Regions from separate parts of the Muricoccus vinaceus genome, predicted to be linked through region 4. Evidence: predicted binding sites of a transcription regulator. Region 4 holds the regulator's gene; each other region holds the start of a gene.
The links. The regulator LexA, encoded in region 4, represses DNA repair genes until DNA is damaged. The targets are predictions, from matches to a motif close to TGTTCTANNTANGTTC.
Positions count from the first base shown of each region.

Region 1: ACFFIC_RS14740 (DUF6634 family protein) is a predicted target of LexA. The motif match lies at 2,747-2,762, and genes of this name have one in related genera.
Region 2: ACFFIC_RS27140 (PA0069 family radical SAM protein) is a predicted target of LexA. The motif match lies at 4,315-4,330, and genes of this name have one in related genera.
Region 3: ACFFIC_RS06760 (S24 family peptidase) is a predicted target of LexA. The motif match lies at 5,843-5,858, and genes of this name have one in related genera.

Region 1 is NZ_JBHLVZ010000039.1:5,393-13,029, reverse strand. It holds gene ACFFIC_RS14745 (AAA family ATPase) at 1-2,238, opposite strand, end outside; gene ACFFIC_RS14740 (DUF6634 family protein) at 2,228-2,566, opposite strand; gene ACFFIC_RS14735 (ATP-binding cassette domain-containing protein) at 2,874-4,736, shown strand; gene ACFFIC_RS14730 (MarR family transcriptional regulator) at 5,486-5,878, shown strand; gene ACFFIC_RS14725 (enoyl-CoA hydratase/isomerase family protein) at 6,866-7,637, opposite strand, start outside; gene ACFFIC_RS14720 (CaiB/BaiF CoA transferase family protein) at 7,636-7,637, opposite strand, start outside.
Region 2 is NZ_JBHLVZ010000098.1:23,765-31,401, forward strand. It holds gene ACFFIC_RS27115 (glycosyltransferase family 4 protein) at 1-82, shown strand, start outside; tRNA gene ACFFIC_RS27120 (tRNA-Gln) at 602-676, opposite strand; gene ACFFIC_RS27125 (4-(cytidine 5'-diphospho)-2-C-methyl-D-erythritol kinase) at 745-1,596, opposite strand; gene ACFFIC_RS27130 (tetratricopeptide repeat protein) at 1,629-3,218, opposite strand; gene ACFFIC_RS27135 (Tat pathway signal protein) at 3,633-4,259, shown strand; gene ACFFIC_RS27140 (PA0069 family radical SAM protein) at 4,397-5,500, shown strand; gene ACFFIC_RS27145 (ABC transporter substrate-binding protein) at 5,540-7,117, opposite strand; gene ACFFIC_RS27150 (F0F1 ATP synthase subunit B family protein) at 7,226-7,637, opposite strand, start outside.
Region 3 is NZ_JBHLVZ010000005.1:52,664-60,300, reverse strand. It holds gene ACFFIC_RS06780 (manganese catalase family protein) at 1-267, shown strand, start outside; gene ACFFIC_RS06775 (aspartate-semialdehyde dehydrogenase) at 340-1,347, opposite strand; gene ACFFIC_RS06770 (lysine--tRNA ligase) at 1,532-3,175, shown strand; gene ACFFIC_RS06765 (phosphatidylglycerol lysyltransferase domain-containing protein) at 3,172-5,109, shown strand; gene ACFFIC_RS06760 (S24 family peptidase) at 5,122-5,757, opposite strand; gene ACFFIC_RS06755 (hypothetical protein) at 5,882-6,316, shown strand; gene ACFFIC_RS06750 (hypothetical protein) at 6,336-6,842, shown strand; gene ACFFIC_RS06745 (portal protein) at 7,052-7,637, shown strand, end outside.
Region 4 is NZ_JBHLVZ010000084.1:255,026-262,662, reverse strand. It holds gene ACFFIC_RS24345 (ComEC/Rec2 family competence protein) at 1-1,839, shown strand, start outside; gene lexA (transcriptional repressor LexA) at 1,890-2,621, opposite strand; gene ACFFIC_RS24335 (molybdopterin molybdotransferase MoeA) at 2,727-3,932, opposite strand; gene moaC (cyclic pyranopterin monophosphate synthase MoaC) at 3,932-4,441, opposite strand; gene trpC (indole-3-glycerol phosphate synthase TrpC) at 4,438-5,265, opposite strand; gene trpD (anthranilate phosphoribosyltransferase) at 5,357-6,364, opposite strand; gene ACFFIC_RS24315 (anthranilate synthase component II) at 6,367-6,993, opposite strand; gene trpE (anthranilate synthase component I) at 7,210-7,637, opposite strand, start outside.

The DNA.
Region 1 (7,637 bases), on a different contig from region 4:
CTCCCCTCCGGACAACGACCCACGATTAACCAGCGCCGCAGCCACGTGCTCCACCCCTGGCCGATGTCGTCTGACCAAAGCAATGGCGCCCTCGTAGGCATCACGCAGGACGACCGCCACGCGGTGGCGGACTTCCGGCTTGGAGAGCAGGTTCTCCAAGCGCTGGTAATCATCAGCACCCCCGAGATAGAGGAGACCCTCGGGATGTTCGTCCAGACCGGACGAACAGACTTGGAGGACCGCGATGCGGGTCGCCTTAGCCAAGTCCGATGCAGGCGACCCACCCGCGCCGCCAGAAGGCTCACCCAAGATGACCTCTTCAGCTGCCCGGCCTGCGAGTGCAGCCCTCAACTGAGCTTGGACTTGACCTCGTGTAGGATTGGGGTTTTCGCGGTACAGGTCGAATGCATCAAGTGTGGTGGCCGACCTGCCCCCAACCAGGGGGTCAACCACCACCTCCAGGATGGACGACGCATTCATTACCGAGCAGGCCAGCACATGCCCGGCCTCGTGAATCGCCATACGCCAAACGGCATCAGTGCCGTGGGTAGGAGGCGCCTCACCAACCTCCGCGATGAGGTCCTCCAGCAACATGGGGCGTCCAGCTGTGCGTGCCAGCCTACGTGCGCCACGGCACCAGCGTTCGATATCGGCACCGACAGCACCACGGCGATAGGCAGCCCTTGTCACAGGACTGAGGTCTGCGTCTCGCAAAGCTCCGGCGAGGTGAACCCGTGCGATTTCTACCAACCCTTCTTCGTTCGGCTTCTCTAGCCTGATGAATTGTTCGAGGCGTCCGGAGCGGATCAGAGCCGGATCCAACCGAGAGGCATCGTTACAAGTCGCGACAACTAGAACGCCGGTTCGGTCGATCGCACCATCGAGTTGTTCGAGGAGAGCGTTGACGACCTGCACGACATAGTCGCGGTATGCGTGCTGGACTGAAGCACGTGTAGGGAATGAATCGACTTCATCGATGAGCAAAACGCACGGAGCCTTGCGGCGCGCCTCCTCAAAAGACTTCCGCATTGCTGCGCAAAGCGAGCCGAGATGCCCATCCTTGTCGCCCTGCCACTGTGCCAGTGACGCAGAGACAAACTCGGCACGTGCTGAGTTAGCCAATGCACGAGCGAATGAACTCTTACCCGTCCCGGGCGGTCCTTCCAGAACGACGCCGCGATCGAGCTCCGACCATGGAAGCTCACCTTGCCCGAAAGCCCGGAGATCTGCAGCTGTCTGTCGTCCCCACACCCCAGCGGCGCCAAGACCTGGTAGATCGTCCAGGGTGATGCCAGTGGGCTCCTCTCGTCTTGCAGCGATGGCATCACGTTTTGCCAACAGCTCACCAAGGCGTTCTAGATAGGCCTCCGGCGTCTGACCTGGTCGCCTTGCCAGGTCGATCAGGGTGGACGTCAGGGTACTGACCGCCGCGGCAGTACGTGGGGGCATCTGCGGCAGCCGCGCCGACGGCCAACCATCATCTGAGGAGAGGGCACTTGCGACCAATCCGATGACCTTGGCATTCGGCAGCTCGAGGACGAGCCGTTGGTCTTCCGCGAGGATGACATCCTGCGGCAGGAGGGCGTCAGGCTCGTGAGAGAGGGCGTGAACAACCTTATGCATACTGATACCGTCCCGAGGGACTTGCGATCGATCGGTCGCTCGGACTGCCCTCTCCAGCGCCACAACCTGTTTGACTTCCGAGGTGTTGTAGTAGTCACCCTCGGCCTGGAATCGGGCGCGCGCGAGACGACGTTGAGATGCCTTGGTGAGTGCGTCACCCTGGAGGGAGGTCTCTGGCGCCATGACGGCGTCGACGATCAAGCTCCAGGCCTCAACGATACTATAGCTCAACTCCTTGTTTGGCGTTTGGATGACGGACACGGAGCCAGGTTCCATTGCACGAGCCAGGAACCCTGGCGTTGCCGTTAAGGCGGCTCGTACGAGCAGCAGCCCGACGACTGTGGAGGGGGTGAGGCTAGCAGCGCGACGGAAAGGATCCATGTCCGGCGATACGTTGTCGTCCCATGGGACTGGGAGCCTGCTCACCCGTCGCTGCCCATTACCTCGGCGCTTCCTGGCCAGGCTTGCCAGAACCTTGGACTGAGCCTGCCTCTTGTCCGGCTCAGTGCCTTTGTCGTTACCTTGATCTCCGGGCAAGTCAGGGGTGACCTCGGCGGCGAGCGGATCGCCGTTGTCCTGCTTGAAGTCGTGAAGCTGCCTGCGATCAATCGGCATGATTATCTTCCCGGTGCTGATCACCGAGGACGTAGAAGCGGGACAGCGTCCGAGCCCAGCGGCGCTCAAGGTCGACGGCCCACACCTCAGTTGTATGAACAGGTCCATCCGCGAGACGAGGGTGCCCCTGCAAAATTCCGATGACCGTCTTCATGCTCCGTGCACTCCATTGCCAGTAGTCGACGACCGGCGCCACATCGAGGTCTTCTGGAGTAGGGCCGATCCCCCCGGCGATGGCGCGAAGGTCTCGTGCTAAGTGTTCAAGGCGGTCGGCCTCAGCGAGAAGGATTGGGTGCGCGCGATCGAGCCCAAGATGAACCAGGATCATGTGCAAGTTCCGAAGGTAGGTTGGGGACGATCCGCAGAGCGGATAGGCAGCGTTAACCTGCTGCGGCCCCGCCTATTCGGAATTCAGTGCCCCAAGTCCGGACGCAACCAGCTGCACCCGGTGCCACAGAACAGGTGGAGATCACTGCGGCTGGCGAGGTTGAGGCGTTGTGCATGACCAGAACAGATAATGAACTTTCGCGAGGTAAGTCCAACTTTAATTTTCAGGCGTTATTCTCGATCACCCCTGGTGTGGAACTACGAGATCGTTAATGCCGCATGGCCTCGAAGATGCGCAGAGGCAGCCTATGTTCCTTGCCATGCATTTCATGTCGGCGACTTACCGCCAGAGGCTCCACAGCCTACACAGAATACTTGGTGAGTTCCGCAAAGGGTTGTGGCAACCCCTATCCAGGGCGCGACGTCAACGTCTGCTTCTTGTCTCCGGTCTCGTTGCACTGGGCGCCGGAATTCAGGGTTTAGCGCCGCTGGCGTTGACCACCGCAGTCGACCATTTAACTGCAGGCAGTCTGTCCATCGCTGTTCTAGCAGTAGTTACCTACGCTGCTATGGCGGGGCTATCGCGTGCGTTGCGGCAGGGGGTGTCTCTTGCCTACGGCGCCGTGGCACGGGCATTCGAGCGAGATCTCTACCGGCAGGCCTATGCTCACACCCTCGCTTTGCCACATGCTGTGCACCTTGACCGCCGTGCTGGGGAACTTGCCCGCACCGTGACTGACGGAGTGCGCGGTTGGCGACGCATGTTGGATGCGGCTGTCTTCACCGCGCTACCTTTCGTTGTTGAAATAGGCACAGTGTGTGCCGTACTCCTCACCGCGGACGTCCCAGCATCCATGCTCAGCGTGCTGCTGACATTCGTGCTAATCTACGGCGTTGTTTTTCACAGAGGTATCCTCGGGCAGCGCGCTTCCTATCGAACAGCCGCCAAGGCCGACGCCGAGGCTCAAGGTGTGGCCTCCGATGGCTTGGCTAATCAGGAGACCGTCAAGCTGTTCACCCGAGAGGCCCTCGTTGAGGAGAGTATCGGGAGAGCTTTTGCACGCGGCGGAGCCGCCTGGGATCTCTACAACCGGATCGTAGCAACCAACGGTCTTCTGCTCTCGGCAATCTTCACCCTTGCCCTCGGTACCACGCTCCTACTGGCAGCCCGCGAAGTCGCAGCAGGCCGTATGTCGGCAGGTGGCTTCGTGCTGGTAAACGCGTACGTGCTTCAGGTTGTTGGACCAGTGGAGCGCCTGGGTCAGATGGCACGGGAGGTGGTCCAGGGCCTCGATTTAACGGCGCGACTGCGAGCACTGATGGCTGAACCTGGAGAAGCGACGCTGTCACCCGGCACGCAGACCCTCCCTGGCAGGGGGCCGTTGGCACTCGCAATTCAAGATTTGAGGTTTGGCTACGATCCCCAGCGCCCAGTGCTGCACGGCATCAACCTGGAAATCCCAGCAGGGCAGACACTGGCAGTGGTGGGACGATCAGGGTCGGGCAAGTCTACTTTGGCTCGGTTGATATGCGGCCTGTACCGGCCAGACGGCGGTGCTCTACGGCTCGACGGAGTGCCCATTTCTGATCTTTCCCTCACCGCACTTCGCTCGGCAGTAGCGGTGGTGCCCCAAGACACTGTCCTGCTCCACGATACACTCCGCGCCAACCTCATCTTCGCTCTGCCTGAGGCATCTGAGGCGGAGATGCTTGAGGCAGCGCGCGTTGCCGGGCTGGAAACTGTGGTGGACGCACTACCCGAGGGATGGGACACCGTAGTCGGCGAGCGTGGCCTTCGTTTGTCCGGTGGGGAGAAACAGCGGGTGGCCATCGCGCGTGCTGTCCTGAAGCGCCCACGACTACTACTCCTGGATGAGGCCACGTCCTCGCTGGACACCCGTACTGAGCGAGCCATCCAGTCCAGTTTGGATGACGCCGCCAGAGGCGTGACCACCCTCGTTATCGCGCACAGGCTGTCGACCGTGCGCAACGCTGATGAGATCGCGGTGATGGAAGATGGCCGTATTGCCGAGCGGGGTCGTCATGAATTGTTGCTTGCTGCTGGTGGGCGCTATGCGGCCCTGTGGCATGCACAGGAGGAGAATGGTCTCTCGGAGCATGATGAAGGTACGCCAGAACTCGGCTATCTTGCGCCTTCAGCCCTCGATTAGAGACAATCAGTAAAAGCTCACCCGCCGTTGTGGGTCGGGCATGTCGCCAAACATAAGATGAAGTGGACGTCGTTGCGCCTGCTTAATACGCCAGCATGTGGAAGGGGTTCCATGTACTTTTCCGGGCGCCAAAAGGACCGGCAGCCTAGGGGTTAGACTGAATGATGGTCGGGCTGGAACCACACCACTTTTCCGCCCGCGCAATCGTCGTTAGCGCCTCAGCTATCGTTCTCACGACTCTGGCGGTCTTACCTGAGGGCATGCTGAACAACACAATACCCTCAGCCCGGCGTGATTGAAGCCAAGTCAGTGTGCGGTCTTGAGGCATACGACCGAGGCTTGATGGGGTGACCACCCCCAGCCACACATCGCCCTCCTCACCCAAATGCGTCTCTACCCACCATGACCCACCGCAAGCCACGGACTGCCGCGCAGCCCAGGAAGCAGCCTGCCCTCGTTCGGCGCGTGTGATGCCCTGTACATCGTCGCCAGGGAGAGCAATGAGGTGGAGTACCGCTGACATGGTGGGGATCTCACTGGAGTGCCGCGCGAGCCCCTTGTAGGCTCATAGCGTCACGCCTCAGCGGCATCAGATACACGTCCATTTTGCGCATAATGAGACGAATATTGCAGAGAAATGTGAGCTATTGTTATTCGTTTCTTTTGTCTTATGTTGCGGGATCCGTTCTGAACTCCACCTCCGGTAGCAGTCACTCGACACCGCAGGATATCCGCAAAAGGCAGATCCCATGGCTGTGCAAGGCACCCCCGAACCGTTCGTCGAGATTCTCATGTCGACTGTTGTGGCACTCGTCAGGCGCGATGGACCTGACCTTTCGGCTCGGCAGTTCGGCGTATTCTTGACGGTTTACCTTGGCGAGGGTCCGCACACGGTGCGTGGGTTGGCCAAGGAGCTGAACGTGTCCAAGCCTGCCATCACCCGCGCGTTGGACCGTCTGGGCGTGCACGACTTCACACACCGCCAAGTCGATCCCAAGGACCGTCGCTCGATCCTCGTTCAGCGCACCGTCAAGGGGGCTGCCCTGCTACGCGAGATCCGCGCGATCATGGGTGAGGCCGCGGCTGCCTCCGACGAGGCTGCACCCGGCGGCGCCACTGAACTGCGCCGCCAGCACGCTTGAGGTACAGCCTCACTTACCTTGGGCACGGCATGGATGACGAGGCGCTTGGATTACTGCCCTCTCGGTTTGGGAGGGTGCGGCGTTTCACCTCAGCAGCCGGTGAACACAGGGGTGCGCTTCTTAGCGGCGGCCCAGCGTCCCCTGGCGTAGTCAGTACTGGAATAGCAACGGTCCACCGCAGTTTGCGCCCGCTCGCGATTCAGGGACCATCCCGGCGGCTTAAAGCTTTTTCACTTTACACGGACGCACATCTAGGATCGGCGAGACAGTTCCAGCCCGCCTAACTCGATTCTCCATCTTCCTCAGCCGTATCGGGCATTACGGCTACGCCCCCAGCTCCACTCAGCGGACCTCTTCCTCTCGGCACCGCCGCAACGTCTTCCGCTCCATCGAGCGGACCTTTTCCTCTCGGAACACCAGGAATCGGCACGGGCTCCAGTGGCAGGTAATGAGGACGTCTGCCGAGCGCTATATCATTCAAATTTTCGATTTGCTCGCGTAGCCAAACACTAGTGGGGTCGCTTGGAAATTCGTTCATTGCTCGCGTCTCCATCCTCTCTGGCCACGTCCGGCAACACTGCTACACCGCCTGCTCCATTGAGCGGGCCTTTTCCTTTGGGATTATCAGGGACGGGCGCAGGCTCTGGTGGCGGATCGGAGGAGGGCCTGGAATGCAGGTCATCGAACATCTTCTGAAGGCCCTCGCGTAGCCAATTGTCGAAGGAGCCGACAGGATCCCCGCTCATCGCCCGCCTCCAGAACCTCAGGTCTTTATAACGCTACCGCCCACTATTGGTCACTAGCCACCTAGCAGCGGCCTAACTGTCGCCGAAGCGGGTCTGTGCAAGCGTGAAGTGCTCTAGTTCCTGAAGAGCGATCTTGGCAGTAACGAGGTTCAGTAGCGCGTGCGCCGCCAGCTCCCCGCCGCCCGATCCGGAGGAGGAATATCTTGAGGCAACTACGTGGCGAGGCCGAGACCGGGTGCCGTCAGCGCCGCCAGGAAGGCTCCCTCTTCTGGAGGAATGCGGTCAGCCCCTCCTGAGCCTCCACGGTGGTGGCGAGATTGCAGAAGTCCTCCACCGCGTTGGCGACGCTGCGGCGATAGTCGAGGTCGTTGGCGCGCATGAAGGCGGCCCGGCCCAGGCGCATTGCGACCGGCGGCTTGCTAGCGAAGTTGGCAGCCAGGGTCCGAGCCGCTTCATCCAGCATGTCGTCGGGCACGACCCGGCTGACCAACCCAATGGCCGCAGCCTCGGCCGCCTCGAAGCGCCGCCCCGTGAACAACAGGTCGAAGGCGCGGTGGCGGCCAACGATGCGTGGCAGGTGGGCAAAGTGGATGGCGGGAATCAGGCCCAGCTCGATCTCCGGGTAGCCGAAGCTGGCTCCCTCGGCGGCGATGATCACGTCGCAGGAGATGGCAAGCGTCATTCCGCCGCCGCGAGCGGCGCCGTTTACCGCCGCGATGGTTGGCTTGCCCATCCCGTACTGCACGTCGGCTAGGCCGACATAGAGGCGCTCCAGGAAACGGCGTACCTCCAGGCTGCTCTTGCCAACCAGGATGTCGAGATCCAGCCCGGCAGAGAAGCGATGTGGCAGGGTGCTACGCAAAATCACGGCGCGCACGGCGTCGTCGGCGGCAGCACGGCGGAAGCCGTCCAGGATGGCTTCCAAAAAGTCCACGCTCAGCGCGTTGACCGGACCGCGTGCGAGGGTGATCTCGGCGATGCCGTCCGCCGCCTTGTAGGTGACCTCCTCAGTC
Region 2 (7,637 bases), on a different contig from region 4:
AGAGACGATGTGCGCACCAGACGCCACCGTTGACGTGAACCGATGCAGGTCGCATGCGAAAACGGAACAGGGCTGGTCTTGACGAGCAAAAGAGAACGGTTGGAAACGCTTTCGGACTCTGAATGGTTCTTGTGGCCGCTGTCCCATACCCGTCTCACGAACTTCTGACTCACTCGTGCGAGGTGCACTGACGTGAGGCGTGCTCCGGTGTGCTTCGAACTGGTGGAGCGCAGGGGACACCCGCCTGCCGCTCGGCGGGCAGGCGCAACGTCTCCTCAGCGCCGGCCGAGACCAGTGGGCCGGCGAGGAGCCCCGTCTCCTCGCGACCGCTCGCGCTCCCGACGAGAGGCACGCTTCCAGACACTGCCAAAGCCGCTCAGTCGCATTGAAAAACCCTGGCGTCTCTGGTCTCCGCCTCTGTGCCCCCGGTGCTGCACTTCTGCGCAGCGGAGACACCGGACTGCATCCACAGCCTTCCACCGCACGAAAGCATCTTCATAACACGCCGCCCAGATCAGCCCGGTCGAAAGGCCGGCGAATACTGGCCTTTTCATGCAGCGTGGCATGTGCTGGCGATACTGCGAGGAGAACGGAGAAGGCTTGGCTGGGGCGCCAGGATTCGAACCTGGGAATGGCGGTACCAAAAACCGCTGCCTTACCACTTGGCGACGCCCCAACAGGCCAACGGGCCGGAACATGTCCTCCGAAGCGGCCGCCGTAAACCCCCGTTTCGCATCTCCCGCTTCAGGATCGTGCGTGACCACCCCAGCGCCACCAGCCGGGCGGCAGCGCACCCGCCGCCCGCGCTGCGGCGGCGCCGTCCGCGAACACCGCGAAGCACGTCGCCCCCGATCCGCTCATGCGGGCAAGCAACGCGCCCGGCAACGCGCCAAGGATTGAGAGAACCTCGCCAACCGGGGGGCAGAGGGCGATGGCAGGCGCCTCCAGGTCGTTCCGCAACGTCCGTAAGGCCGCGGCCATGGCGGCGGCATCCGTCCACCCGGCCGGCAGCGTCGCAGGGGCGGAGAATGGCCCGACTCGCCCGGCGAAAACTCTGGGAGTCGCCAGGGCCAGTCGCGGATTGGCCAGCAACAGCCCAAAGGGTGGCAAGCGGGGTGCAGGCGACAATATGTCTCCCACGCCTCCCATCCGGGCAGGACGCGAGGCCACACAAACCGGGACGTCCGCTCCCAGGCTGGTCGCAAGCGCCTCCAGTCGCACCGCGCCCATCCCCAGGTCCCAGAATTGATCCAGCGCACGCAGGGCGGCCGCCGCGTCGGCCGAGCCGCCGCCGATGCCGGAGGCCACGGGCAGGCGCTTATCCAGGCGCAATGCCGCGCCAGGCAGAGGGCGTCCCGCGGCGTCAGCCAGCAGCCGTGCCGCCCGCAGCACCAGATTGTCCGGCTCGGTCGCCAGTGCCCCACCTTCCGGTCCCAGCACCTCAAGCGAAAGGCTCTGGCCGGGCAGCACTGACAGCCCATCCGCGGCGCCCGCGAACACCGCCAGGCTGTCCAGCAGGTGGTACCCATCCGCCCGGCGCCCAATGACGTGCAGGTAAAGGTTCACCTTGGCCGTCGCGTCTTCCGCCGCCATCATGCTGTGCGCCGCTTCCGGTACATTTCCCATTCTCAACGAAGGGCCGTGGCGGAGGGCAGGCCGTCGCGGAGCTTCGCCTCGACCCGCTCCGCCTCGCTCGCCTCCAGTTCCATGCCCAGCGCCCTCCGCCACTGGAACCGAGCCTCCGCCCGCCGCCCCGCCGCCCAATAGGCGTCGCCCAGGTGGTCGTTGATCACGGCACTCCGCGATTCCAGCTCGGCCGCGCGCTCCAGCCAGCGAATGGCACCCGCCAGGTCACCGGTGCGAAACAGCGCCCAACCCAGACTGTCTGCGATGTTGCCGTCCTGCGGCCGTGCGGCGGCGGCGCGCTCCAGCATGCCCCGCGCCTCATCCAGCCTTTCTCCCCGTTCCACCCAGGCATAAGCTAGGTGATTCAGCACCGAGGGCTGCTCGGGGGAAAGTGTGAGGGCCTGCCGCAAGTCGGCTTCTGCCCCCGCCCAATCGCCGGCCAGCTCGCGTACGATCCCGCGGGCGTAGAAGAGCGGCCAGTCCGCCGGGCCGGGCTGCCCCAGTCGCCCGATGGCCAAGCCATAGGCGGCGGCCGCTTGGTCAGGCTGCCCCTTCGCGCGGAAGATATCGCCAAGAGCCACCGCTGGCTGTGGTGCGCGTGAGTAGGCTTCCGCCATGCGGCCCAACAGCGCCACGGCCTCCTCGCTTCGGTCCACCCGGCTCAGCAGCGCGGCGCGGCGCAGCCAGGCCAGAGGAGCCATGGGATCGTCTTCTCCTACGCTTTCCAGCACCGCCAGCGCAGAGGCCACGTGGCGCTCGTCGGCAAGGCTTTCGGCGGCCAGAATCAGCGCGGGCGCGAAGCCCGGGCGCAACCGCAGCGACAAGCGCGCCAGGATCAGTGACAGTTCCGGGGCTCCTTGCCGGCGCAGCGTCGCCCCAAGCGCCACCTGTGCCTCGGCCATTCCCTCCACCGGAGAGGCGACGGCGCGGCCGGACAATGCCGCCCGCCGCTGCGCCGGGCCAGCTGTCAACGCGATGTCGTCCGAACCAACGGCCATGGCGTCAAACAACCGCGCACCGTCCGCTTCGCGCCCCGCGCGGGCCAGAATGCCGGCGGCAATGGTGGTCAGCCGCAGGTTCGGCTCACCGGACTGTGCCACCGCGATTCGGATCAGTCGCTCCGCCTCCCGGCCGCGCCCCGCCAGGTCGGCAATCATGGCTCCATGCAGCGCGGCGACGGCGCGCAATGGTCCGGTCTCGATGAAGGGGTGCAGCGTTGCGAGCGCTGCGTCCGCGCTGCCCCGCCCGGCCTGGGTCCAGGCCAGCAGAAGCGGCTGCAGGATTTGTGCGCTGCCCTGGCGCGGAAGGCCACGAATCCGCGCTTCCGCCCGCTCCCAGCGGCCAGCCTGGGCGTCGGTCCCTGCCAACAGCATCGCGGCCAACTGGCTCTCGGGCAGCCTGCGTGCCAAGCGCACCGCGTCCAGCCGGCCGTCCATGACCGCTGCGCTGAAAGCGCGAGAAAGGATTTCAGGCTCGTCCGGCTCGGCCGCGAGCGCCGCCAGCAAAGCGTCCGCCGCCGCTGCCGCATCGCTCTCGTTGGAGGCAAGCCGCCCTGCCAGATAGGGACCGAACACACCCGCGGGCGCAGGCACAGGAGGTACCGCTGCGGCGCGCCGGGCGCGCGCGCCTCCCGGCGCCGGTGATGCCTCCGAAGCGCCCGTTCCTTCGGCGTGAGACGGCCCGCCGGAGGGACCACCCGCTGCGCATCCAGCCAGCAGGGCAGCGGCCAGCAGCATGATCTGCCCGTGTTTTCGGACATGGCTGCCCATGGCGAAGAACACCAGAGAAGAGACTTGGCCCTGAAACGGCATCATGCGGCGCAGCGTAGGATCACTGACCCGTGAGACGCCAGCCCGACCTTGCAACGCAATCAATGCCCACCGGAACTGTGACTTTCATGCGGCAGACAGGAGGTTTCCAGCAAATGGGTCACAAAACGGCGATGTTTCCTCCCGCCGGCTTTATATACCATTACGTAACATTACCGAACCCGAGGAGAGGATACGATGCGTGCCCTGATCGTGGCGCTTGCCCTGTTTGCCGGCCTCGCCGCCAGCCCCGCCGAAGCACAAAACCGCTTCTGGCTGGTTAACAACACCGGCGACACCATCCAAACTGCCAACGTCTCGGCCTCCCGCCTTTCGAACTGGGGTCCGGACATCCTCGGGAACGGCGTGCTGCCCTCCGGCAACAGGGTTTACGTCACCCCCAACTTCGGCGACTGCGTCCTCGACGTGCGCGTGACCTATGCCAGCGGGCGGGAGGAAACGCGGATGGGTCTGAACGCCTGCTCGATCAACACCATCGCGTTCGGCGGTGCGGGCACCGGCACCACGGCTGCCGCAGGTACGGGCGCCACGATCGCCGCGCCGCGAGGAGGTGATCCGTCCTTCAATTTCGTAAATCGATCGGGTCAGACAATCCGTGAACTCTACATTTCCCTCTCCTCGCAATCGAGCTGGGGATCGGACCGCCTGGGCACTGACGTCATGAGCCCAGGTGCATCCGTTTACATCCGGTTGCCCGGCGGTGGCTCGTGCGCGGCCGATATCCGGGTGGTCTATGCCAATGGCAGCGCGGCCGAGCGACGCGGCGTGGAGACCTGCAGCCGCACCGACGTGATCTGGCGCTGAGGACGACAACCGCGTTGCGGCGACAAGAGCGGCGCAGCGCTTCTTTTCACAGCAACGTTCTTGTATTGTTCTTGACGGGATGTGGGGTGAATGCCCAAATAAACTGTAACACAAGGCGAACTCCATAGGAGGCCACCATGCCGGACGGCAGCCTGGGCAGCCCTCTTCCACTCCACCGGGGCCGCGGTGCGGTTTCCAATCCACCGAACCGTTTCGAACGCGCACGCACGGACGCCTTTGATGACGGCTGGGGGACCCTTGCCGCCACGCTGGCCGATCTGCCGCCACTTGCCACCTCCCTGACCCGCGATGCGGCCCGCTCGGCGCTGAGCTGGAACGACAGCCCTGATATTGGCTTCGATCGCTCCGTGAACCCCTACAAGGGCTGCGAGCACGGCTGCATTTATTGCTATGCCCGCCCAACGCATGCCTGGATCGGGCTCTCCCCCGGACTCGATTTCGAGTCCCGCCTTATGTTCAAGCCCGAGGTGGCGAGCCTGCTGGAGAAGGAGATCAGCAAGCCCGGCTACGTGCCGCGCCCGATCGCGCTGGGCTCCAACACCGATCCCTACCAGCCGGTGGAACGCACCCTTGGCCTGACACGGCAGGTGCTGGAGGTGCTGGACCGCTTCAGCCATCCCGTCACGATCGTCACCAAGTCAGCCGGCGTGCTGCGCGACATGGACATCCTCACCCGGATGGCGGCCCGCAACCTCGTCCAGGTCTGCCTATCCGTCACCACGCTGGACAACCGCCTGGCGCGCATCATGGAACCCAGGGCGGCCACCCCCCTGCGCCGCCTGACGGCGATGCACGAGCTGTCCCGCGCGGGCATTCCCGTGGGCGTGCTGGCCGCGCCGATGATCCCTGGTGTGAACGATGCCGAGCTGGAGAAGGTGCTGGACGCCGCCCACGCCCACGGCGCGCGCGCGGCGGGCTACGTCCTGTTGCGCCTTCCGCTTGAAATCCGGCAGATGTTCGAGGATTGGCTGAACGCCCACATGCCGGACCGGGCCGCCCGTGTGCTCGCCCTCATCCGCGAGACACGCGCCGGAAAGACCTATGATCCGCGTTTCGGCCTGCGTCAGACCGGCACCGGCCCCTATGCCGACATGCTCGCGCGCCGCTTCGCGGTCGCGGTGAAGCGCCTGGGCATGGACCAGGCCCGGGAGAACGGCTCGCTCGACTGCTCCCGCTTCGCGGTGCCGGCTGCCGAGGAGCGCCAGCTGGTGCTGCTGTAATACCCGGGGAAGGCGCGGAGCCTTCCCCGGAAGACGTGCTTACTGGACGCGCACGTAGCGCAGCGGGAAATAGTTGTCGGCCATCAGCTGCAGCGAGATGTTCTGCCGCGCCGCCCAGACCACCACCTGCTGGTGCACCGGGATGTGCCCGACCTCGTCGGCATGGATCTTCATGGCCTCGTTGATCAGCTGCTGGCGCTTCGCCGGATCCTGCTCTACCCCGATCTGATCCGTCAGCGCGTCGAAACGCGCATTGCTCCAGCCGCCCGAGTTGAACACCCCGCGCGTGCCGCCACGCGTGCCCATGATGTTGTACAAGGTGTTGTGCGCGTCATAGGTGGTGGGCGTCCAGCCGAGCAGGTAAAGGCTGGTTTGGTAACGCGGCGCCAGGATCTCCGCGAAGTAGCGCGCGCGGGTCTGGGCGTTCAGCGTCACGCGCACGCCGATGCGCGCCAGCATCGAAACCACGGCCGTGCAGATCGCCTCGTCGTTCACGTAGCGGTCGTTCGGGCAGTCCATGGTCACGCCGAAGCCGTTGGGATAACCGGCCTCCGTCAGCAGGCGCTTGGCCGCGTCCACATTGGGCCGCACCACCCTGTCCTCGGCCTCGGTCCAGCCATTGACGCCCGGCCCGATCATCAGCCCGGTCGGGCGCGACTGGCCGCGCATGATGCGCGCCTTGATCGCCTCAAGGTCGACCGCCTGCTGCATGGCCCGGCGCACGCGCACGTCGCGGAAGGGGTTGCGCCCGCGCACGTCGGACTTCAGCAGTTCGTCGCGCGCCTGGTCCATGCCGATGAACACGGTGCGCAGTTCCGGGCCCTGGTGGATCCGGACGTTGGGCGCCCGGCTCAGCCGCTCCGTGTCCTGCGGCGGCACGGTGTAGACCATGTCCACTTCGCCCGAGAGCAAGGCAGCGATGCGGGTCGCGTCGTTGCCGATGACGTTGAACACCACCTCGTCGAGGTTGTGCTCCGGCTTGTCCCACCAGTTCGGGTTTGGGCGCAGCACCGTCCGGCGATCCGGTTCGCGGCTGACCAGCACGAAGGGACCGGTGCCGTTGGTGTTCCGGGTCGCGAAGTTCTCCTGGCCGGTGGTGAGGTCCACCGCAGAGGTGGCGTTGTTCGCCTCCGCCCACTTCTTGGACATCATCGTCCAGGTGGTGATTTCGTCGAGGAAGATCGGGTCGGGGGTGTTGGTCTCGAACTCGACGGTGAAGTCGTCGATCTTGCGCACCTCCTTCACGGAGGACAGCACCGATGTGAGGTTCGAGCCCTGGCCACGCACGCGCGCGGCGCTGAAGACCACGTCGTCCGCGGTGAAGGGCGAGCCATCGTGGAACTTGACGCCCTGGCGCAGGTTCAGCCGCCACACGGTCGGGGAAGGCTGGGTCCAGGAGACGGCCAGGGCCGGCTCGATCTTCAGCTCCCGGTTCCGGCGGACCAGCGGCTCGTAGATGTTGGCCGTGAAGGAGAGAAGGAAGGTCTCGTTCCGCGCATAGGGATCCATGGAGTTGACGTCGCCGTCATTGGCCCAGCGGAAGGTCGCAGCATCGGCGGCGCCCATGCCCGCGCAGAGCATCAACGCCGCGGCGCCGGCCAGAAGGTATCGTCGCATCCCTTGGTCTCCCCTTTCGGAATTCGCCGGAAGGCTAGTCGGAAGGGGCGCAAATGCAAACGGGGGCCTCGCGGCCCCCGTTCGGTCAGTCGGCAAGAGAAATGCCGCTCAGGCCGCGCGGAGCGCCCGGGGCAGGTCCGCCACGGCCTGGTCCACCATGGTGGCGTCCGCCTCGGCGGTCAGCTTCTCGGCGATCACCGACCGCGCGGCCGCAGCGGCGATCTCGGCCGCGGCCTGCCGCACCTCGCTCAGCGCACTGGCCTCGGCGGCGGCAATGCGGTCCATTGCCATCCGCTCGCGGCGGGCGGCGCTTGCCTCGGCTTCGGCGGTTGCGGCCGTGGCCACACGGTCGGCCTCGGCGCGGGCACGGGTGATCATCGCTTCCGCCTCGGCAATCGCAGCGGCCCGATCGGCCTCGGCCTGCTTGCGCATGGCCTCCGCCTCGGACCGGAGGCGAGTGGCCTCGGCCAGCTCGGTCCGCACGCCTTCGGCGCGGGCGTCCAGCGCGGCCATGGCCTTG
Region 3 (7,637 bases), on a different contig from region 4:
GCGGTGATCGAGGAACTGGGCGGGGCCCAGGGGGCGCTGCCGATCCCCAATTCCTTCCCCCAGGAGAAGGAAGACCAGCGGCACAACTACGACTTCTTCGACACGGGGCTCCAGGGGTCCGAGGCTCCGGAGGGGCGCTGGACGCAGGGGCCCTCCCTGGACGGGAAGGGGCAGTTCTCGGTGTTCAAGAACGTGCCAATGGGGCCGGTGCCGAACCTGGGGCCGGCCCGGCCGGACAGCGGGGCGGAGAGCCAGCAGATCGCCTGAAAAGGGAAGGGCCGGGGATGAACCCCGGCCCTTTCGGCGCCTGGCGCCCGGGGCGCGGCCCGGCGGAGGTGTTCAGGCCGCCAGGCGGACGGGAAGAGCCTCGGCGATCTGCACGGCGTTGAGGGCGGCGCCCTTCAGGAGCTGGTCGCCGCAGACGAAGAAGTCGAGGCCGTTTTCGCCGAAGACCGGGTTGGCGCGGACGCGGCCGGCCTCGACGTCGTAGCGGCCGCTGGCGGTCAGCGGCATGGGGTAGAGGGCATTCTCCACGTCGTCCACGAGCTTCACGCCAGGGGCGGTGGAGAGGATGCGGCGGGCGGCCTCGGCGGTGACGGGGCGCTCGGTTTCGATCGTCACGGCCTCGGCATGGGCGCGCATGGTGGGGACGCGGACGGCGGTGCAGGAGATCAGGAGGTCGGGCAGGCCCATGATCTTCCGGGTTTCCCAGGTGACCTTCATTTCCTCCCGCGTATAGCCGTTGGGCTGGAAGCTATCGATGTGCGGGATGAGGTTCATGGGAAGCGGGTGGCGGAAGAAGCTGTTCTTCGCCTGGCCGCCGTTCAGCAGAACATCGCGCAAGCCATCTTCCAGTTCCTGCATGCCTTCGGCGCCGGCCCCGGAGGCGGCCTGGTAGGTGGAAACGATCACCCGCTTGAGGCCGAAGGCCTCGTGCAGCGGGGCGAGGGCGACGGCCAGAATGGCGGTGGTGCAGTTGGGGTTGGCGATCAGGCGGGCGTTGCCGGCCGCGGCCGCGTTGACCTCGGGCACCACCAAGGGGACGTCGTTCTCCAGGCGGAAGGCGGAGGAGTTGTCGACCACCACGGCGCCGGCGGCCACCAGTTCGCGGGCATGGGCCTTGGACCATTCGCCGGAAACGGCCAGGAGGGCGAGGTCCAGGCGGGGCGGGGTGGCGGGGTCGTAGACCTCGATCCGTTTGTCGCCGAAGGGGGTGGGAATTCGGGTGCCGGCGCTGCGGGTGGAGGCGAAGAGGCGCAGCTCGGTCACCGGGTAGCCGCGGTCCCCCAGGACCTGCACCAGTTCCTTGCCGACGGCGCCCGTGGCGCCGAAAACCCCAACGCGCATGACCTGCGTTCCTTGCGAGGCGTTGTATGGGAGGACCGAGATGGGCCCGCCCGGCCAGAGTGGCAGGGTGCCTTATACAGGCGGGCGCGCGGGACGCGAGGCGCGCGTTGCGGGGATCAGGGATGCCGGCTTGTTGAAGGGGCGCGTTGACCGGGCGGGGTGGCGGGGGCAATTGGGGGCGGCCATGCAACGTCCCCCCGCCGATCCCTCCCTTCGTGATGTCCGCGCCTGGCCTTTCGAGGAGGCGGCGAAGGTCGCCGGCCGTGCCTCGGTGGGCACCAAGGGCATGGCGCTGTTCGAGACGGGGTATGGGCCTTCGGGGTTGCCGCATATCGGCACCTTCGGGGAGGTGGCTCGCACCACCTGGGTGCGGCAGGCCTTTGAGCGGCTGACGGGGCTGCCGTCGCGGCTGCTGGCCTTTTCGGACGACATGGATGCGCTGCGGAAGGTGCCGGACAACGCCCCGCAGCCGGAGATGCTGCGGGCGCATCTGGGGCAGCCGCTGACGCGGATTCCGGACCCCTACGGCACCCATGAGAGCTATGGCGCGCATAACAACGCGCGGCTGCGGGCCTTCCTGGACGAGTTCGGGTTCGATTACGAGTTCGCGTCATCGACCGACTACTATGGTTCGGGGCGGTTCGATCAGGCCCTTTTGCGAATGTTGGCGGTGCACGAGGCGGTTCGGGGGGTGATCCTGCCGACGCTCGGGCCGGACCGGCGGGCGACCTATTCGCCCTTCCTGCCGATCCATCCGAAGACCGGCATCGTGATGCAGGTTCCGATGGAGGAGGTGCGGCCGGAGGCGGGGACGGTGGTCTGGCGCGATCCCGCAAGCGGAGAGCGCTTCGAGACGCCCGTGACCGGCGGCCATGTGAAGGCGCAGTGGAAGGCGGACTGGGCGCTTCGCTGGTTCGCGCTGGGCGTGGATTACGAGATGTCGGGCAAGGACCTGATCGACAGCGTGAAGCTGTCCTCGGCCATCTGCCGGGTGCTGGGGGGGGAGCCGCCGGTTGGCTTCACCTACGAGCTGTTCCTGGATGCCCAGGGGCAGAAGATCAGCAAGAGCAAGGGCAACGGGCTGACGATCGACGAGTGGCTGCGGTATGCGCCGCCCGAGAGCCTTTCGCTGTTCATGTACCAGCAGCCCGGGCGGGCGAAGCGGCTGCATTTCGACGTCATCCCGCGGGCGACCGACGAGTACCTGGCGAATGTGGAGAAGCTGCGGGCGGCGGCGGATCCGGCGAACCCGGTCTGGCACATCCACGGCGGGGCGTTGCCGAACGGGGCCGGGAGCCCGATCACCTTCACGCTGCTGCTGAACCTGGCGGTGGCTGCCAATGCCGAGACGCCGGAGATGCTGTGGGGCTACCTGCGGCGGCACGCGCCGGAGGCGACGCCGGAGGCCTCGCCGATGCTGGCGGTGCTGGTGGAGCGGGCCTCGGCCTATTACCGGGACGTGGTGAAGCCGACCAAGCGGTTCCGCGCCGCGTCCAAGGCGGAGCGGGAGGCGTTGCTGCATCTGGCCGCGTTGCTCCGGGAGAACCAGGGGCGGATCGAGGCGCTTCCGGCGGGGGCGCGGCCGGCGGCCATCCAGGACCTGGTTTACGATGCGGGGCGCCGGGAGCCGTTCCTGCAGCCGGGCAAGGACCCCTCCCGCCCGGGCGTGTCGCGGGCCTGGTTCGCGGCGATTTATCAGGTGCTTCTGGGTCAGGAGGAGGGGCCGCGCTTCGGCGGCTTCGTCGCGCTCTACGGCGTTCCGGAGACGGTCGCGCTGATCGAGGGGGCGTTGGCGGCCGCCCCCGGCCCCGAACTGGGTGCCGCATGAGCTGGGCGCTGATCCGCAAGCACGGGCCCACCGTTTTCGGGCTGATCCTGCTGGTCGGCGCGCTTTACGTCGTGCAGCGGGAGTTCCGGAGCCTTTCCGTGGCGGATGTGGGGCGGGCGCTGGAGGCCACGTCGCAGCGGCAGCTGTGGATCGCCGGGGGGTGGACGATCATCGCCTATGCGGTGCTGACGATCTACGACCGGCTGGGATCGGTTTATGCCGGCAAGCCCATCTCGTACCTGCGAACCTCGCTCGCGTCCTTCTGCGCCTACACGCTGGCCCATAACCTGGGCTTCGCGGCGGTGTCCGGTGCTGCCGTGCGCTATCGCTTCTATGCGGCCTGGGGGCTGACCTCGGTCGAGATCGCGAAGGTGATCGCCTTCACCTCCCTCACCTTCGGGCTGGGAGGCTTCGCGCTGGGCGGGCTGGTGCTGGTGCTGGAGCCTTCGGTGCTGCCCTGGGTGGGCGAGGCGGCCGGGGAGGTGGTGCCGTCCTGGGTGGCGCAGGCGGTCGGGGTCACGATGTGGGCGATCGTCGCAGTGTACGTGGTGCTGTCGCGGCGCTTTCCGCACTTCAAGGCCTTCGGGCACCAGATCGACCTGCCGGGGTTTCGGATGGCGGTGGCGCAGGTGGCGCTGGCCAGCGTGGACGTGGCGGTGACGGCGGCGATTTTCTACTCGCTGCTGCCGGAGGCGCCGGGGCTGACCTTCTCGAAGTTCCTGGGCATCTACATCGCGGCCTATACCGCCGGGCTCGCGGCGAGCGTGCCCGGCGGGCTTGGGGTGTTCGACGGCTTCATCCTGCTGAGCCTGGAGCCGTACCTGCCTTCGGCCCAGGTGATCGGAGCGGTGCTGCTGTTCCGGCTGTTCTACTACATCGTGCCGCTGTTCCTGGCGGGCGGGCTGTTCGCGGCCTTCGAGCTGGGGCAGCGGCGCCCCGCCATGGGGCGGATGCAGGTGGAGACGCGGGTGACGGGGGCGCTGGAGGTGCCGGTGCTCGCGGGGCTGACGGGGCTGGGCGGGGTGGTGCTGATCTTCGTGGGCGCCCTTCCGGCCAGGGGGTCCGACATCGCGCACTGGGGCGGGGAATGGGCGGCGCTGGCGAGCCAGTTCGCGGCCTCCATCGTGGGGTCGCTGCTGCTGGTGGTGTCCTATGGGATGATCCGGCGGTTGCGGCTGGCGTGGTGGGCGGGGTTGTTCCTGCTGCTGAACGGGGTGGCGATCCTGCTGGTGCGGGGCGATCCCTGGTGGGTGGCCGCCGGCTACCTCGCGGTCGGGCTGTTCCTGGCGGCCATGGGGGGCGCCTTCTACCGCGATGCGCGGCTGACGGGGGAGCCGCTGACGGCGTCCCGCGTGTTCTCGCTCTCGGCCGGGGTGATCTGCGGGCTGACACTGGCGACCGTGGCGTATCACGGGCGGGTTTCCGAGGCCGCCTGGTGGGAGGTGGTGCTGCTGTCCGGGATGCCGGCGCCGCTGCGCTTCGGGGTGGGGGCGACGGCGCTGCTGCTGTTCTTCGCGGCCTTCCGTCTGCTGCGGCCGGCGCGGATCCGGGCGGAGGACTACGACGAATCGGCCCAGGCCAGGCTGGCGGCGCTGGGCGCGCGGGTGCCGGCCCATGCGGACGGGGTGGTGTTCGCCGATGGCGGGCGGGCTGGCTTCGCGTTCCGCCGGCTGGAGGGGATCTGGGTGGCCGAGGGCGACCCGGCGGGGGCGCCGGACGCGCGCATCAGCGCGATCTGGCGGTTCCGGGATCTCTGCGACGCGGCCGGGGTGGCGCCGGCTTTCGCCGGTGTGGGGCACGGGATGCAGCGGGCCTATGAGGCGGCGGGGATGGCATCCGTGACCTTGCCGGATGGGCGCTCGATGGCGCTCTCGGGTGACCAGGACCCGCAGAAGGTGCTGCGGTTGCTTGCGGCCGGCGGGGCCGGGGACTGAGGGAGCGGTTGCCTATTGGCTGGCCCAGACGATGCGGTGCATCCAGGTCAGTTCCTCCAGCTCGAAGCTGTAGTTCGGGTGGGCGGGGTTGAGGCTGGAAAGCTCGATCCGGCGGGCGGACTGGCGCAGGAGTTCCTTGGCCATGACCTCGCCGCCGCTGGTGCGGACCACCACGCGGTCTCCGCGCCGCACGGGGGCGCTGGGGGAGACGATGATGACGTCGCCGTCACGGAAGACGGGTTCCATCGAGTCGCCGCTGATTTCGAGGGCATAGGCGTTCGGGTCCCCGACCTCGGGAAGGCTGATCTCGTCCCAACCGCCGCCGACGGGGTAGCCGCCGTCGTCGAAGTATCCGCTGCTGCCGGCCTGGGCGAGGCCGATGAGCGGGATGCGGCGGTTGGGGCGGGATGCCGTGCGGAGGTTGCCGGTGATCAGGCTGGCGAATTCGTCCATGCCCGTGCTGGTGGCGGCGAGGACCTTGGCAACGCTTTCGGTTGAAGGCCAGCGGGCGCGGCCGTCAGGGCCCGTGCGCTTCGACGGGTTGAAGGCCGTGGGATCGAGTCCCGATTTGCGGGCGAGGCCCGAGGCGGAGAGGCCGTTCTCCGCTGCCAGGGCGTCGAGCGCGCGCCAGATGTCGCTGTGTTGCATGTTTCCTATCATATAGGCGGTGAATCACGGGGCAACAGGAATAACGTCGTAGAATCGCCTTGACGTTCACGAGTTCGCGGGTAGATGTTCATGTTGTGTTCACAACCGACAGGATCAGCCCCCGATGACCCGTCCCGCATCCGGCACTCTTCGTGCAGCGGTTGCTACCCTCTCCAGCCTCGACAAGGTGCAGCCTTTCCGCAGTGCCGACGAGGCCTGGTTCTGGACCATGTCGGCCCTTGTCGCGCGGCGCGACGGGGCGCGCATCGTGTCCGGCCGAGGCCTGGTCAGCCGGCCCTGCGAGCCCGATGACGTGGTGAAGTGCCTCGACCGGCTGTACCGGCAGCGTCGGATCGACCTTGCCCATGCCCGGATCATGCGGATCTGGGGGGAGCGCGGCACGGCGCCCGACCCGACCTCTCCGCGGGAGCGTGGCGACCACCGGCTTTGGCGCGAGGCGATGGACCGCATGGAGTGGCCGCTGCGGCTGAAGGGCATCGTGGGAGGGGCGGCCACGAGCGCCGAGGCCGGCGGCGTGGTGCCCTTTCCAGGGAGCTGACCCTTTGGAAAGGCTGCGTTTGGCGAATACGGCCGACCTGCTCGACGCCGCACCGGGGAACCGGGGCGGCGTTGCCGTGCGTGGTGGCGCCGGGCACCGGCGGGTGGCGGAGTCGCGGCCGCAACTGCTGTGGCTGGCCTTCGGCGGGCGGGCGGACCAGGGATGGATGCGGCTGCTTCGGCCGGAGTTCCGGCACTGCTTCGCGGCGCTACGCGACGAGGCCGGGTGGACGGTGCTGGATCCGTTGTCCGGGCGGTTGCTGGTGACGCGCCTGGATGTGGGGGCGGGGTTCGACCTGCCGGGCTTCTGGAGGAGGGCGGGGTGCCGGGTGCTTGGCCCCTTTGTTCCCGGCGAGCCCTCGCGCGCCTGGCCATGGGGGCTGCCATTCTCCTGCGTGTCCCTTTGCCGGGCCTTGCTGGGCACGGGGGCTCCCGTGGCCATGACGCCATGGGGCTTGTTCCGGCAGTTGGAGAAGAATTTCCAAGAAAAGGAAAATCTTCTTGACAGCGGGGTGGCTCGCCTGTAGAACCCTCCTTGTCAACGGGTGAATTGCGCCTGGCGACGCACCGCCCCGATCGCTTCCGAACTTTCAGACCCGGCCCGGACCCTTCCGGCGCCGGGTTTGCGCTGTTGGGGACGGGCCGATCAGGCGGAGCGGGATTTCAACAGAGAGGAGCAGGCGCGCATGGGCGACAGCAACCCTTCCCCGCCGCGCCCCGAGGGAGGGGCCGCGGCATGACGCCCGACGAGATCGTTGCCCGCGCCGAGCGCGCGCTGGAGCGGCGCCGCCCCTGGGAGGCGGTTTGGCGCGATTGCTACGACCATGTGCTGGCCTGCAGCCCCGGCACCGGCGGTCCGGCGCTGTTCGACGGTACGGCGGCCGATGCGGCGGAGAATCTGGCGGCTTCGCTGCTGGCGGAACTGACGCCGCCCTGGTCCCGCTGGTTCGGCCTGGCGCCGGTGGAGGATGGCGCGGACCCGGCTCTCGGCGCCGCGCTGGAGGGGGCAGCGGAGGTGCTGCAGGGGCACCTGGACCGGTCCAACTTCGCGCTGGAGATGCCGCAGGCCTTCCTGGACCTGGTGGTGGCCGGCACCGGCGTGGTGCTGGTGGAGGAAGCGCCTTCCGGCGAGGCTTCGGCGCTTCGCTTCACGGCGGTGCCGCTGCGCGAGGCGTTGCTGGAGGAGGGCGAATCCGGGCGGCTGGACACGGTGTTCCGGCTGGTGCGCATGGGCGGGGCAGCGATCGCCGCGCGCTATCCGATGGCGGCGCTGCCGGCGGACATGCCGGGGGCGGATGAGGGCGGTGACGGCCACCGGGTGA
Region 4 (7,637 bases):
GTCACAGGCACCGTGGCGGCGGTGGACCTGCTGCCCGAGGGCCGCCGCCTGCTGCTGGACGCGCCGCGGCTGGACGGGGAGGCGCCGCTGGCCCGCCAGCTCCGCATCCGCCTGCGGAACGCCGATCCCGCCCGGCCCCGGCCAGGGGACACCATCTCCGTGCGCGCCCTTGTTCGCCCGCCCATGGCCCCGGCCTATCCAGGCGCCTTCGATTTCCAGCGGGCGGCCTTCTTCTCGGGGCTTGCGGGATCGGGCTTCGCGCTGAACCCGGCGGCCATCCTGGCGGAGGGGAAGGCGCCGGTGTTTTCCAGCCTCCGGGCGGGGATCGAGGCGCGCGTCGCCGCCGCTCTGCCGGGCGGAACCGGCGCGGTGGCGGCGGCGCTGCTGACGGGATCCCAGTCGGCCATTCCGGCGGCCGAACTGGCGGCGCTGCGCGACGCCGGGCTGGCACACCTGCTTTCGCCCTCCGGCCTGCACGTGGCCATCGTGATCGGGACCGGCTTCCTGCTGCTGCGCGCCGGCATCGCCGCCGTGCCATGGCTGGCGCTGCGGATGGATTCCAAGGGTGCCGCGGCGGTGCTGGGCCTGGCGATGGGCGGCGGCTACACGCTGCTGACGGGCGCGGGCGTGCCCATGCTGCGATCCTTCGCCATGGCGGCGCTGGTGACGCTGGCCATCCTGACCGGCCGCCGTGCCCTTTCGCCGCGCGCCCTCGCCGTGGCGGCGGGGATGGTGCTGCTGTTCAGTCCGGAGGCTCTGCTCGGCCCTTCGTTCCAGATGTCCTTCGCCGCCGTGCTGGCGCTGGTCGCGGCCGCCGAGGCCCTGCGCGGACCCTCCCGCCGGCTGCGCGTGCGGGGCTGGCGGGGGCGGGCGGCGCTGGCCATTCTGGGCCTCATCCTCACCTCCGTGGTGGCGGGCGCCGCGACCACGCCCTTCGGCCTCCACCACTTCGGCCGCCTGCAGCTCTACGGCGTCGTGGCCAATGCGGTGGCGGTGCCCGTCACCTCCTTGGTCGTGATGCCGGCGGGCATGCTGGCGCTGTTCCTGATGCCGCTGGGCTGGGACGGGCCAGCCCTTGCCGTCATGGGCTGGGGGGTGGAGGCCACGCTTGCCGTGGGGCGGTTCGTGGCGGCCTGGCCCGGCGCCGCGATGGCCGCGCCGCCCATCCCGGGCTGGGGACTGATCCTCTTCGCCCTCGGGCTCTGCTGGCTCTGCCTCTGGCGCCTTGCCTGGCGCTGGGCGGGGGTGCCAGTCATGGTGCTGGGACTGTGCTCGGGCCTTCTGGTCACCCCGCCCGACATCCTGGTGGCGGCGGATGGGCGGATGCTGGCGCTTTCCACCCCGGCCGGCGTGCTGTCGGAGCGCGCCTCGGGTGCCAACCGCCTGATGCGGGAATCCTGGCTGCGGAGTTGGGGCGAGGACGGTGCCGCCACCCTGCCGCGCGAGGGGGAGCTGCCAGGGGCCAGTTGCACGCCGCTTTCCTGCCTGTTGCGCCTCCGCGAAGGAGGCCCGGCGGCCATCCTGCTGCGCCAGCCGCCGCGCGAGGTCCCGCGCCCGCGACGCGGGCCCGCCGCGCCACCGCCGCCCGTGATGGCGGAGACCGGCTGCGGGAAGGCCGCCGTGATGCTCTCGCTCGAACCGATCCGCGGCCGGTGCCGCGAGACGCCGCGCGTGGACCGCTTCAGCGTCTGGCGAGACGGTGCCCACGCGGTCTGGCTAAGGCCGGAAGGGGTGGTGATCCGGTCGGACCGCATGACGCGCGGGGAGCGGCCCTGGGTGCCTCCGGTCCCCACCCCGAAGGCGCAGCCGCAATCCGAGCCGGCAGCCGAAACGGAATGAAAAAGGCCGGGGGAATGGCTTCCCCCGGCCTCCCGGTCCTTTGTGGCCGCTCAGTGATAGCGGCGGACGAGGCCCACCAGACGGCCCTGCACCTTGACCCGGTCCGGCCCGAAGATCCGTGTTTCGTAGCGCGGGTTGGCGGCCTCGAGAGCGATGGAATTGCCGCGCCGGCGCAGGCGCTTCAGCGTCACCTCGTTCTCGTCCACCAGCGCCACGACGATGGAGCCGCTGTCGGCGGTGTCGCCGCGCCGGATGATGATGGTGTCGCCGTCCAGGATGCCGGCGCCCTCCATCGAGTCGCCCGCGACTTCCAGCGCGTAGTGCTCGCCGCCGCCGAGCATGGCGGCCGGCACTTCGACGCTCTCGCCACCGTCGCGCAGCGCCTCGATGGGAAGGCCCGCGGCGATGCGGCCATAGAGCGGCAGGTGGACCGCGGCGGCATCATTCGCCGTGCGCACCGCGCCGGGCAGGTTCTGGGCGAAGTTTCCGCGGATCACATTGGCGGGGAAAACCGTGGCCGGGGCGGGCGCGGCGGGAACCGCCGGCGCGGGGCTGCGCGCCGACAGGCTGTCCGGAACGCGGATGACCTCGAGGGCGCGGGCGCGGTGGGCACGGCGCTTGAGGAAACCGCGCTCCTCCAGTGCCGTGATCAGGCGATGAATTCCGGATTTGGATTTGAGGTTCAGCGCTTCCTTCATCTCCTCGAAGGACGGGGAGAAGCCGGTGTTCCGGAGGTGCCGGTCGATAAAGGTGAGAAGTTCGTGCTGCTTGCGGGTCAGCATGGTCCGGGCGTCTCCCTGGGGGCGAGGGGCAGTCTTCTGCACGAACAAACGGGCAACCGACCTGGAAGTTCTATGAAAGTTCTCCCGTGTCGGTCAATCTGTTCCTCAAACTCCCAGAAAGGAAAGTTCCACGAACTCCACCTCGGTGTTGGCTCCGGCGGCCGGCGCGCCCGGCGCGCGCACAACCAGGGCATCGGCCCGCGCCAGCGTCGCCAGCATGGAGCTGTCCTGCACGGGGAAGGGCGTGACCACCTGGCGGCCCTGCGTATCGCGCGAAAGCTCCGCGCGCAGGTAGTCCTGGCGGCGGTCGTTCGCCTCAAGCGGGCGGCCCAGCAGGGCGGAGCGGGTTTCCACGGGAGCTGCCGGAAGCCCGGACAGGCGGCGCAGCGCCGGCACCAGGAAGACCACGGCGCAGACGATCGCCGACACCGGATTGCCCGGCAGGCCCAGCAGAGGCGCGCCGCGCAGCCCGCCCCAGATCAGCGGCTTGCCCGGCCGCATCGCGATCTTCCAGAAGTCCAGCGAGAAGCCCAGCGGCTCCAACGCGGACTGGACGAGGTCGTGCTCCCCCACGCTGGCGCCGCCGGTGGTCACGATCAGGTCGCAACCGGCGGCGGCCTCGGCGCTGGCGCCGATCGCCGCACGGTCGTCGCCCGCGATGGGCAGCACCAGCGGCTCCGCGCCGGCGGCCCGCACGAGGGCCGACAAGGCATGGGCATTGGAGGACACGATGCCCCCGGGCGGCAGGGCCTCCCCGGGCAGGACGATCTCGTCGCCTGTGGCCAGGATCGCGACACGCGGGCGCCGGTGGACGTGCAGCCACGGGTGGTTGGCCGCCGCTGCCAGCCCGACGTCGCGTGCGCTGAGCCGGCGGCCCGGCTGCAGAAGCACGTCGCCGAGGCGGAAATCCAGCCCGGCGCGGCGGATCCATCGGCCGGCGCGGGGTGCTTCGGTGGGGGTGACGTGGCCGTCCTCCGCCCGGGCGTCCTCCTGCAGGAGGATGGCGTCGGCGCCGGGCGGCAGGGCGCCGCCCGTGAAAATCCGCACGGCCTCGCCCGGCCGAAGGGCCTCGGTGAAGGGGCGTCCGGCGGGGGAGGCGCCGGCCAGGCGGAGCCGCGCGCCGAGCGTCGCCTCGGCGGCCCGCAGCGCATAGCCGTCCATGGCCGAGACATCGACAGGGGGCTGCGTCAGCCGCGCCGCCACGGGCCGGGCCAGCACCCGCCCCCAGCCGTCGGGCAGGGCCACGGTTTCAGCGCCCGTCGGCCGCAGCCCGGCCAGGATGCGCTCCAGCGCCTCGGAAACCGCGATCATCAGGGCGCCTCGAACAGGCCCGACTTGCCGCCGGATTTCCGCACCAGCCGCACGGCCTCGATCCGCATGCCGCGGTCGGCGGCCTTGACCATGTCGTAGATGGTCAGCGCGGCCACCGTCACGGCGGTCATCGCCTCCATCTCCACGCCCGTGCGCCCGGCGGTGCGCACCGTGGCCGCGATCTCCACCGCGTCCGGCGCCGCCAGGTCCAGGTCGAGCGAGACGGAGGACAGGGGCAGGGGATGGCAGAGGGGAATGAGGTCCGCCGTGCGCTTGGCGGCCATGATCCCGGCCAGCCGCGCGACCCCCAGCACGTCGCCCTTTCCCGCGCGGCCGGCGGCGATCAGGGCCAGGGTTTCGGGCTGCATCACGATGCGCCCGCGCGCGGTGGCCTCCCGCACGGTCTCGGCCTTCGCCGAGACATCCACCATCGCCGCCCGGCCGGCGGTGTCGAAATGGGTGAGGGCACCGCCTTCGCGGTCGGCGCCGGCGGGTTGTGGGCCGCTCAAGCGGCTTGAACCAGCTCGCGGGCGGCGGCGCCGGGATCGGGCTGGCGCAGCAGGTGCTCGCCCACGAGGAGGCAGCGCGCCCCGGCGGCGGCCATGCGGCGAACGTCGGCGGGGGTGCGGATGCCGCTCTCGGCCACCGGGATGCGGTCCGCCGGCACGATGGGGGCCAGGCGTTCGGTCACGGAGATGTCGGTCTTGAGCGAACGCAGGTCGCGGTTGTTCACCCCGATCAGCCGCGTCTCCAGGCCCAGAGCGCGCTGCAGCTCGGTTTCGTCATGGACCTCCACCAGCACGCCCATGTCGAGCGTGCGCGCCACGTCCTCCAGCGCCTCGGCCTCGGCGTCGCTCAGCGCGGCCATGATGATCAGGATGGCATCCGCGCCCATGGCCCGGGCCTCGAAGACCTGCCAGGGGTCGATCATGAAGTCCTTGCGCAGCACGGGCAGCTTCGTCGCCTCGCGGGCCAGGCGCAGGTGCTCGGCATTGCCCTGGAACCAGGGCTCGTCGGTCAGCACCGAGAGGCAGGTGGCGCCGGCCTCCTCGTAGGCGCGGGCGATGGCGGCGGGGTCGAAGGGCTCGCGGATGAGGCCGCCCGAGGGGGAGGCACGCTTGATCTCGGCGATCAGGCCGATGCGCATCTCCGCCACGGCCTCGCAGAGCGCGCCGGTGAAGGGGCGCAGCGCGGGGGCAGAGCGGGCCCGCCGCTCCATCTCCCCCAGGGGGGTCTCCCGCCGCCGGGCCTCAACCTCGGCCCGCTTCTCGTCGAGGATCTTCCGGAGCGTGTCCGAGAAGGGCGCGTCCGTAACCGGAAAGGTCTGGTCCATGATGGGCGGTTCCTGGCGCCGATGCGCGCCGCGCGTCAAGCGGGTCCTGAGAGGGCCGCGCCGCAGGGCAGCCATCCCGGCTGCGGGGAGGTCAGGCGGCGGTGGCCACCCGAAGCCTCTCCAACGCCAGCATCGCCGCGCCGGAGGCGACGGATTCGGCCGCCATCGCGGCGCCGGCGCGAAGGTCGGATACCCGGCCGGCGACGATCAGGGCCGCGGCGGCGTTCAGCAGGACGCAGTCGCGATAGCCACCTTCCGCGCCCCGCAGCAGTGCAAGAAGCGCCTCGGCGTTCTCCCCGGGTTCGCCGCCGCGCAGGGATTCGGCGGGGTGCCGGGCGAGCCCCGCCTCCTCCGGCGTGACCTGGAACTCACGGATGGAACCGTTCTTCAATTCCACGACATCGGAGGGGCCGGCGACCGTCAGTTCGTCCAGGCCTTGCCCGTGGACGAGCCAGGCATGCTCCGTCCCGATCCGCGCCAGGGTTTCGGCCATGGGCCGCAGCCATTGCGGGGCGAAGGCGCCGGTCATCTGCCGCCGCACCCGCGCCGGGTTGGTCAGCGGCCCCAGCAGGTTGAAGATGGTGCGCGTGCCCAGCTCCATCCGGGGCCCGGCCGCGTGGCGCAGCGCCGCGTGGTGGCGGGGGGCCATGAGGAACAGGATGCCGGCGCTGCGGATCACCTCGGGCAAGCGCTCGAAGGGGACGTCGGTGTTCACGCCCAGCGCCGCCAGCACATCCGACGCCCCGGCGCGGGAGGACAGGGCGCGGTTGCCGTGCTTGGCCACCGGAACCCCGGCCCCCGCCACCACCAGGGCGGCCGCGGTCGAGATGTTCAGCGTGCCCGCGGCGTCCCCGCCCGTGCCGACGAGGTCGATCGCGCCCTCGGGTACCTCCACGGCCACCATGCGGGCGCGCATGGCCCGGACGGCGCCGGTCATCTCGGAAACGGTCTCGCCCCGCACGCGCATGGCCATGAGCATGCCCGCGATCTGCGCGGGCGTGGCCTCCCCCGCCATGACGGTGCCGAAGGCCGCCTCCGCCTCGCTTTCCGCAAGGCGCTCCCCGGCGGCGAGGCGGGCCAGGACGGGCTTGAGGGACATGCTCAGGCCGCCTGCGGCAGGGGCCCGGACGGGTTCCCCGTGCGCGGCGGAAGGTTGATTCCCGCCATGCGCATGACATTGGCCAGGATGTCGTGCCCGTGGGCGGAGGCGATGCTTTCGGGGTGGAACTGCACGCCCCAGACCGGAAGGTCGCGGTGCGCGAGCCCCATGACCAGCCCCTCCCGCGTCTCGGCGGTGACGGCAAGCTGCTCCGGCATGTCCTCCCGCCGCACCACCAGGGAATGGTAGCGCGTCGCCTGGAAGGGGGAGGGGAGGCCCGCGAAGACGTCCGTGCCGCCGTGATGCACCGCGTGCACCTTGCCGTGCACGGGCTCGGGCGCGCGCACCACCGTGCCGCCGAAGGCCTGCCCGATCGCCTGGTGGCCAAGGCAGACGCCGAACACCGGCACGCCCTTCCTCGCGGACGCTCCGATCAGGTCCAGGCAGATCCCCGCTTCGTTCGGGGTGCATGGCCCGGGGGAGATCACCACCGCCGCCGGCCGCTTCTCCAGCACCTGCTCCACCGAGAGCGCGTCGTTGCGCCAGACCTCCACCTCCGCGCCCAGTTCGCCGAGGAAGTGGACGAGGTTGAAGGTGAAGCTGTCGTAGTTGTCGATGAGCAGGATCATGGCCCCCTCACTTCCGCCGAGGGACCGTCCGCGGTCAAGCGGCGGTTGGGCGCTTGGCGTGGCGGGCATGGCTCCGCGCCCCAGGCCGGCCGCAGGCATCGCGGCCCGGCGGGTCGGTCTTCCGCATCAGGCGAGGCCCCGGCGCCCATGCGAACAGTGAGTCGCCGGCGGATCGAACCCGTTCTCTGGTTCCTCCCGCCGGGCCCGAACGGCGCCTCAGCCGTTACGTCCTGGCACGGCGGCGAAGCGCACCGCCTCCTCCGCCGCGCGGAACAGGGCGCGCGCCTTCTGGCGCGTTTCCTCGTACTCGGCCTCCGGGTCGCTGTCGGCCACCACGCCCGCGCCGGCCTGCACGGACATCACCCCGTCCTTCACCAGCGCCATCCGCAGACCGATGCAGGTGTCCATGCCTCCATCGGCGCCGAAATAGCCGAAGCATCCGGCATAGACCCCGCGGCGGGAGGGCTCGGTTTCCTCGATGATCTCCATGGCCCGCACCTTCGGCGCGCCCGAGAGCGTGCCGGCCGGAAAGCCCGCCACCAGCGCGTCCAGCGCGGAGAGCCCGGGCCGCAGGCGCCCTTGCACCTCGCTGCCGATGTGCATGACCTGGGAGTAGCGCTCGATCCCGAACTGGGCGGTCACGC